DNA from 2 places in the Alistipes sp. D31t1_170403_E11 genome. Region 1 is predicted to be linked to the other one. Evidence: riboswitches for the same ligand, from Rfam matches in the RefSeq annotation. Region 1 holds a riboswitch; the other holds the start of a gene.
What was found. Region 1 has a riboswitch for cobalamin ahead of I2E69_RS00220 (anaerobic ribonucleoside triphosphate reductase). Riboswitches for the same ligand answer to the same signal wherever they lie in the genome.
Positions count from the first base shown of each region.

Region 2: another riboswitch for cobalamin. It lies ahead of nrdD (anaerobic ribonucleoside-triphosphate reductase); the one in region 1 lies ahead of I2E69_RS00220 (anaerobic ribonucleoside triphosphate reductase).

Region 1 is NZ_JADNHQ010000001.1:51,853-56,135, forward strand. Features, by position in the region: gene nrdG (anaerobic ribonucleoside-triphosphate reductase activating protein) at 1-115, opposite strand, end outside; gene I2E69_RS00220 (anaerobic ribonucleoside triphosphate reductase) at 428-2,815, opposite strand; cobalamin riboswitch at 2,864-3,064, opposite strand; gene I2E69_RS00225 (TIGR03905 family TSCPD domain-containing protein) at 3,174-3,422, shown strand; gene I2E69_RS00230 (GlsB/YeaQ/YmgE family stress response membrane protein) at 3,485-3,736, shown strand; gene I2E69_RS00235 (hypothetical protein) at 3,749-3,949, shown strand; tRNA gene I2E69_RS00240 (tRNA-Gln) at 4,005-4,075, opposite strand; gene nhaD (sodium:proton antiporter NhaD) at 4,220-4,283, shown strand, end outside.
Region 2 is NZ_JADNHQ010000003.1:195,273-199,555, reverse strand. Features, by position in the region: gene rho (transcription termination factor Rho) at 1-1,573, shown strand, start outside; gene I2E69_RS07290 (S1/P1 nuclease) at 1,610-2,380, shown strand; gene I2E69_RS07285 (hypothetical protein) at 2,465-2,680, opposite strand; cobalamin riboswitch at 2,862-3,059, shown strand; gene nrdD (anaerobic ribonucleoside-triphosphate reductase) at 3,196-4,283, shown strand, end outside.

The sequences.
Region 1 (4,283 bases):
GATTATGACAGCCGGGGCAATGGTGCGCACAACCCGCGAAATAGATCGCATAGCGCAGCCCGTAACCGTCGGAGATGGTTTCGGGGTAGGTGGCGATAATTCTTAATAAATCCATTGCGTTTTCATAACATGAATACAACTCCGTTGGTCTCGATTCACGGCGTCCCGCCGTGTTTACAAATCCGACCCACCCCTAAATCCCCGCCTTAGGCGGGGACTTGCCGCACGCGACCGGAGATGGCGGCAAAAAAAGAATCCTTCCGCCGGGTGAATTTTGATTTTAAGGGGGCGGATAGGGGTCCGCCAATTTCGATTATCGCAGAGCAGGTTTTGGGCTTCGTGAAGTGGGGCGAAGCAGGAGCATACAAGCGTATGTGACTGTTTCGCCCCGCAAGGGAAGTGCAAAAGATGCCAGTGAGAATCGAAATTACCGGTGCTTGACCCGATCACGCTCTTCGGCCTGCTTGGCCGAGTTCCACGATTCGAGGCTGCCGGTCAGGTAACCCGTGATGCGGCGCATACGCAGGATGTCGTCCGAACCGCAGACGGGGCATTTCGAGTAAATCACGCCGCGATGGCCGCACTTGCGGCAGGTGTCGATCGGATGGTTGATCGAGCCGTAGCCGATCCCCTCGTCCTGCATGACCTTCACGATCTTGAGGATCGCCACGGGATTCTTCTTCGCCTCGCCGTCCAGTTCGACGTAGGTGATATGCCCGCCGCGCGTGATGGCGTGGAACGGCGCTTCGAGGCGGATTTTCTCGACGATGGAGACCGGTTCGCGTACGTCGATATGGAACGAGTTGACGTAGTAGTCGCGGTCGGTGACGCCCGGAATCTCGCCATAACGTTTGCGGTCCATGCGCGTGAAGCGTCCGCTCAGGCCCTCGGCCGGAGTCGCCAGTACCGAATAGTTGAGTTCGTATTTGGCCTTGTATTCATCGACCACACGGTTCATCACCGCCACAGCGTCGTAAAGCGTCTGCCACGCCTCCTTCGAAGCGGCATGCCCCTCGCCGTAGATCGCCACCATCGCATTGTGGCCGCCGATAAAACCGATGCCCAGCGTGCCGTGCTTGAGCACGTCGCCCACCTCGTCGTTGGGCTGCAACTTGCCGCCGCCCTTCCAGACATCGTTCGACATCATGAACGGGAACTGCCGCGCCAGTGCCGTACGCTGGAACTGGTAGCGCTCGTAGAGCTGCTCGGCCATCATCGTCGCGGTCTTGCGCACCGATTCGAGGAAAATTTCGCGCGCCTCCTTGCGGATCGCGTGTTTGTTGCCGTCGGGAATCATATCTTCGGCCTCGCGCATCGCCTCGATGGCCAGCCGCGGCAGGTTCATCGACGTAAATGAGAGGTTGCCGCGCCCCCACGACGATTTTTCACCGTGCAGGTCCTCGAAGACACGCGTACGGCATCCCATCGTCGCCACCTCGTAGCGGAAGCGGTCGGGATCGTCGATACGCCACTTTTCGTGGCGGTTGAACGGCGCGTCGAGGAACATGAAGTTGGGAAACAGCGCCACGGAAGTCGTACGGCACGCTTCGATCAGCAGGTCGAAGTTCGGAGTCTTGAACGCGATCTCCCCGGCCAGCGCCTTGTCGAAATCCTTAACGGCTGCGGCATAATCCTCCTCGGACCACGAAACCCCCTCCTTGATCTTGAAAATCTGGATCGGGAAGACCGGAACTTCGCCGTGCCCCAGGCCTTCGATCGTGGCGGAGAGCAGTTCGCGGATGACCATGCGGCCTTCGGGCGAGAAGTCCGTACCGTAATTCACCGAGCTGAACACCACCTGGTTACCGCCGCGCGAGTGCATCGTATTGAGGTTGTGGATAAATCCCTCCATCGCCTGGTGCGTCTCCTTACGCGTCGTGTCGTAGGCCTGTTTCCAGATGCGGCGGATGTCCTCGTCGGCAACCTCCACGCCCGATTCGCGCAAGGCGGCGAACAAGCGGCCCACTGCGGCTTCGCACGGTTCGATCGTCGGCACGTGTTCGGCGACAAGCGCCTTCAGCGCGGCACGTTCGGGCATGCACGCCCCGGTTACCTGGCACAGGAACAGCGTCATATCGGTCAGGTGTTTGCGGAAGGTCTTCAGCACGCCCGGGGCCATGAAATGGTCGAAAGCCGGGATCGACTGCCCGCCGTGCTGTTCGTTCTGGTTGGTCTGGAAGACGATCGTGGCCAGCGTGGCGTAGCTCTGGATCGACTGCGGCGTGCGCACCGAGCCGTTCTTGGTCGCAAAGCCCCGTTCGTAGATGTCGCCCAGATCGTACTGGATGCAGGTCGTGGTCTTGGTGGGATAGTAGTCCAGGTCGTGGATATGGATATCCCCGTCGCGGTGGGCACGGCCGTGGCGCACACCCACGAGGTATTTCAGGGCATAATCCTTAGTAATTTCCGACGCGAAGGTCATCATCTGCCCGGCAGGCGTATGCGACGACATGTTGGCATTCGAGAGGTTGATATCATTTTTCTCGACGGTCACGATGCCGTCCATCACCCCTTTGATCGACGAACGGCGGTCGCGCTCAACGTTGCGCCACTCCCGGTAGATAATATAACGTTTGGCGATCGAAGGGTTGCGCTTCATCAGCCGCTCCTCGACCATGTCCTGAATCTCTTCGACCGAAATCTCGGCCTTCGTAATCGCAGCCGCCACATCGGAGGCGATTTGTGCGACAGCCTGCTCTTCATCCGTTATGCCGCCCGCGCGAAAGGCCTTCGTAATGGCGCGGACGATTTTCTCCAAGGAGAAAGGCTCGGTTTTACCATCACGTTTAATGATGGAAATTTGCGTGTAATCCATTGTAATTGAGTATATACGTTTCACAATCGGCCCCGTTGCCCCGCGGGTCCGCATCGCATGCGCAAAGGCAGGTCTTCTGACTCGCACCGACCCTCAGGCAGCCTTCCCGTCCCCGACGGAACAGTGGCTCGACGATTTGCCTGCGGCATAAAGTGCATACAGCAGCGGGAACTGTCCGGGATTCGCACCCGATTCCCTCTTCTCCTCCGTCCCGCCGGGGCGGAGGACACCTTTGCGGATGACAAAAGTCCCCATTATTCCCCGACTTTCAAAATTCCGGAGACAGAAGTTTTCAACATTTTGTGAAAGGTTCCGAGTTTCGTATCTTTGCACTATCAAACTGAAAAACCGTAACTCCATGACACAGAAAATATCGCACGCCTGCCTGGGAACCTGCTCGCGGCAAATCGACATCGAGATCGAAGATGGCATCGTCCGCAACGTCGTATTTACGGGCGGCTGCCACGGCAACCAGCAGGGAATCGCAGCGCTCGTACGCGGGATGAAGGCCGCGGAAGCCGTCGCACGGCTCGAAGGCATCGACTGCCGCGGGCGCGGGACCTCGTGTCCCGATCAGTTGGCAAAAGCGCTGAAAAAGACTTTATAAAAGACGGCCGCCGAATCGGGTACGGATTTTGTGCTCAATCCAGCGTCCTAAATTGCAAAACTATGTATTTCTTATGGTATCTGCTGATCGGTCTGGCGGCCGGATGGATCGCCAACCTGATCGTCAAAGGCGGGGGCTCAGGGCTTTTCGTCAACCTGATCGTCGGACTCATCGGCGGCGTGCTGGGCGGCTGGCTCTTCTCGTTTTTCGGATGGGTTCCCGTCGGTACGCTGGCCAGCCTGGCGACAGCCGTCATCGGCTCGATCATCCTGTTATGGATCGCAGCGCTCATCTCCCACCGCAAGATTCGTTAAACCAACAAACCTATGAAAAACCAGAAAATCGACCAGGCGGCCGATCAGGCCAAAGAGACGATGGAGTTTTTCGGCGAAAAACTCGACGATGCGACACAGTGCGCGGCGGAAGCCGAAGACAAACTGAAAGAAGGTGTGCTCCGCGCCGCGGACAAGGCCGAAGAAGCCGTTACGGCCGCTGCCGACCGGGTGCGCGAAAAGGTGCGCAACTAGTCCGGCGACATGTCCTATTCAACAAAAAAGGTGGTTATACAACCACCTTTTTTTGTTGAGCTGCCGGGATTCGAACCCAGAACGACAGAACCAAAATCTGCTGTGTTACCATTACACCACAGCTCAAACATTCGCTCGAAAGCGAGTGCAAAGATAAACAAAAAATCGCAAAAACCAATCCGAGACACAAAAAATGCCCCATCCGGCAGCCGCGATGCCCGGTAATTTATTAACTTTGCGGCTAACGGACTTTCTAAGAAACATATAAATATGATAGCTACAATGATTCTGCTCTTCGTGGTGGGTTATCTCTTCATCGCGTTGGAGCACAAAA
Region 2 (4,283 bases), on a different contig from region 1:
AGCCGGAAGTGACTCCACGGAGGAGGCTCCCGCAAAAGATAAAAACGAAGAAATACACCAGGCTCCCGCAGCAGCCGCAGAACCGGCGCAGGAAACGGAGCCCCAGGCCGCCGAGGCCAAAGGCAAAGCGCCGCGCGGACGCCGTCCGCGGTTGTCGAAAACCGAAAGTGCAGCTCCCGCACCCAAGCAGGAGGTGATGCCCGAGCTCGAACTGCCGATGGAGATTACTCCCGAGGAAGAGCCGCAACCCATGCCCGCAGAGACCGGGACCGCAGAGCCGCAGCCCGAAGTACAGGCCGCGGAGCCGGTCAAGGCCGAGCCCAAGCGCCGGGGCCGCAAGCCCAAGGCACAGGAGGGGCAGGAAGAGGGTTCGACCGCATCCGTACAGGCGCAGAACGCCCATGCGGAACACGCTCCCCGCCACACCGAAGAGGAGGTCATCACCAAGGACGACTTCGCCGGAGAGATCGAAGGCGAAGGCGTGCTGGAAGTCATGCCCGACGGCTACGGATTCCTCCGCTCGGCCGATTACAACTACCTCAATTCCCCCGACGACATTTACGTTTCGCCTTCGCAGATCAAGCTCTTCGGTCTGAAACCCGGCGACACGGTGAACGGTGCGATACGTCCCCCGAAGGAGGGCGAAAAATATTTCCCGCTGGTGCGCGTGAACGAAATCAACGGCCTCAAACCCGAGTACATCCGCGACCGCGTGCAGTTCGAATACATGACGCCGCTGTTCCCCAGCGAGAAATTCTGCCTCACGGGCAACGGACACAACAACATGTCGACGCGTGTCGTAGACCTGTTTTCACCGATCGGCAAGGGCCAGCGCGCACTGATCGTGGCGCAGCCCAAGACCGGTAAAACGATGCTGTTGCAGTCGATCGCCAACGCCATTGCCGACAACCATCCGGAAGTCTACATGATCGTGCTGCTGATCGACGAACGCCCCGAGGAAGTAACTGAAATGGCCCGCAACGTAAAGGCGGAAGTCGTGGCTTCGACCTTCGACGAGCAGGCTTCGCGCCACGTGAAGGTGGCCGAAATGGTATTGGACAAGGCCAAGCGCATGGTCGAAAGCGGACACGATGTCGTGATTTTCCTCGATTCGATCACCCGTCTGGCACGCGCCTACAACTCCGTGCAGCCCGCATCGGGCAAGGTGCTTTCGGGAGGTGTCGACGCCAATGCGCTGCACAAACCCAAGCGTTTCTTCGGTGCGGCCCGCAACACGGAGGAAAAAGGTTCGCTGACGATTATCGCCACGGCGCTGATCGACACCGGTTCGAAGATGGACGAAGTGATCTTCGAGGAGTTCAAGGGTACGGGTAACATGGAGTTGCAGCTGGACCGCAAGCTGGCCAACAAGCGCGTCTACCCGGCAGTCGACGTGATCGCCTCGGGAACCCGCCGCGAAGACCTGCTCTTGCCGCGCGACGTGATGAACCGCACGTGGGTGCTGCGCAAGTATCTTTCGGATATGACGCCCGTCGAAGCCATGGAGTTCCTCCAGAAGCAAATGGGCCTTACCGACACCAACGAGGAGTTCCTCGCAACGATGAACCACTAAGCGCGCCGCCCCACGAACTGCAAACACCCCGGATAGATGAAAAAACTGTTTCTGATAAGTTTGTGCCTCCTTTTCGCCCGCGGGGCTTTTGCGTGGGGACAGAAGGGACACGACGTGACGGCCTACATCGCCGAATGCCATCTGACGCCCGAAGCGGCGGATAAGGTCCATAAAGCCCTCGACGGTTATTCGCCCGTATATATCGCCAACTGGCTCGACTTCGCCAGCTACTGGCCCGAATACGCCTACTCGAAGACCTGGCATTACCTGAACATCGACGAAGGCCAGACGCTGGAAACAATGCCCCGGAATCCCAAAGGCGACGTGCTGACGGCGGTAACGGAGATCACCGAAAAGCTCAAATCGGGAAAACTCACGCCCGAAGAGGAGACGCTGAACCTCAAAATGCTGATCCATCTGGTCGGGGACATGCACTGCCCGATGCACCTCGGACGGCTGAGCGACCTGGGCGGCAACAAGCGTCCCGTGCGTTTTTTCGGCCGCGAGACGAACCTGCACTCAGCCTGGGATACGAACATTCCCGAAGCGGTGCACAACTGGAGTTACAGCGAGTGGCAGCAGCAGATCGACCGGCTGACGGACGAAGAGGCTGCACAGATCGTAGCGGGGGAGCCTGCCGACTGGGTGAAGGAGACGCACGAAATCTGCAAAGAAATTTACGACTTCAGCCCCGAGGGGACGAAAATCTCGTACGACTACATTTTCAAGTATACGCCCGTCGTTGAAAAGCAGTTCCTGCGCGGCGGACGCCGCCTGGCACGCCTGCTAAACGAGATATACCAATAAATAAACACGAAACAGCGGGGCAGCCCGCATTACGAAAAAGCCGTCGTCCTTCGGGAACGATGGCTTTTTCGGTGTCGGCACGGGTTATTCGCCCGGTTTGTGGCGGTAACCCTCTTCGTCATAAACCGGACGGTCGTCCTCGACGATCTCGTCGATCCCGTCCGGAATACGGTCGTCGACCGGAATCTCGGTATCCACCAAATCGTCTTCGACCAGGGTCTCGTCGCGTTCGTCGCGGGCGTAGCCGTTGTTTTCGGTGGAAAGGACCGTGCGGTCGTTCCGGATTTCTATCTTTCCCATGGTTTTCAGTTTTTTAAATCGTTCCACCGATCTGCGGCAACAACAATACCACATTTATGCGACGACACGGTCACGGCCCGAACTCCCCCGGGAGGCATGCACAGCTACGCCGGATAGCTTTTGTTCACAAAATGTTCATTAAAAGCCCCGGAGGGTATTCGCTTTCCAGGGAACTATCCCTATATTTGTTTCCGTGCAAGGTTCTCCGCCGGCGGCTGCCGGCATGAGATCAAAAGGGAACTCCTGTGAAAATCAGGGACTATTCCCGTAGCTGTAAGCTCCGTTGCGTTCCGCACACTCTTTATGCCACTGTCCGCAGGGACGGGAAGGCGTGCGGGAGGAGCGAGTCAGAAGACCTGCCTTGCCGGGAACGGTATCCGCCTTCGGGATTTAGGGCGATACCCGGACCATTTTACACTGTCAATGTTTTCGACGAAAGAACGCCTCTCCCACGGTCACCGCAGGAGGGAACGGGACTTCGCACAGCGCCGGCACATAACAAATATGGGATAGATATGGGTATTTCGGAGATTTACATCGTCAAACGCGACGGCAAACGCGCAGCCTTCTCGGTCGAGAAGATCAAACGCGCGATCAGCAAAGCATTTCTCTCCGTAGGCGGATATGCCACGGACGACGACCTCACGTCGGTGCTGAGCCGCGTGCATGTGGCCGACGGCATGAACGTCGAGGAGATTCAGAACCAGGTGGAAGTGGCCCTGATGGCCGAACGTTATTTCGCCGTAGCCAAGAGCTACATGCTCTACCGCCAGAAACACACCGAGGACCGCGAAGACCGCGAAAAACTCGAATTCCTGATCAACTACTGCGATGCGTCGAACCCCGCGACGGGTTCGAAATACGATGCCAACGCCAACGTCGAAAACAAGAACATCGCCACGCTGATCGGAGAACTTCCGAAGCAGAACTTCATCCGCCTGAACCGCCGCCTGCTGACCGACCGCATCAAGGAGATGTACGGCAAAGAACTGTCGGACAAATACATGCGCCTGCTGAAAAACCATTTCATCTACAAAAACGACGAGACATCGATGGCCAACTACTGCGCCTCGATCACGATGTACCCGTGGCTGCTGGGCGGCACGCTGTCGGTGGGCGGCAATTCGACGCGCCCGACGAACCTCAAATCGTTCTGCGGCGGGTTCGTCAACATGGTCTTCATCGTCTCGTCGATGTTGTCGGGAGCCTGCGCCACACCCGAATTCCTGATGTACATGAATTATTTCGTCGAGCAGGAATACGGCGAAGACTACTACAAGCATGCGGACAAGGTCGTCGACCTCTCGAAAAAACAGCGTACGATCGACAAGATGATCACCGACTGCTTCGAGCAGATCGTTTACTCGATCAACCAGCCCACCGGGGCGCGCAACTTCCAGGCCGTGTTCTGGAACGTCGCCTACTACGACCGTTACTATTTCGAATCGCTCTTCGGGGAATTCGTCTTCCCGGACGGTTCGAAACCCCACTGGGAGTCGTTGTCATGGTTGCAGAAGCGCTTTATGACGTGGTTCAACCGCGAGCGCACGAAAACCGTCCTGACGTTCCCCGTCGAGACGATGGCACTGCTGACTAAAGACGG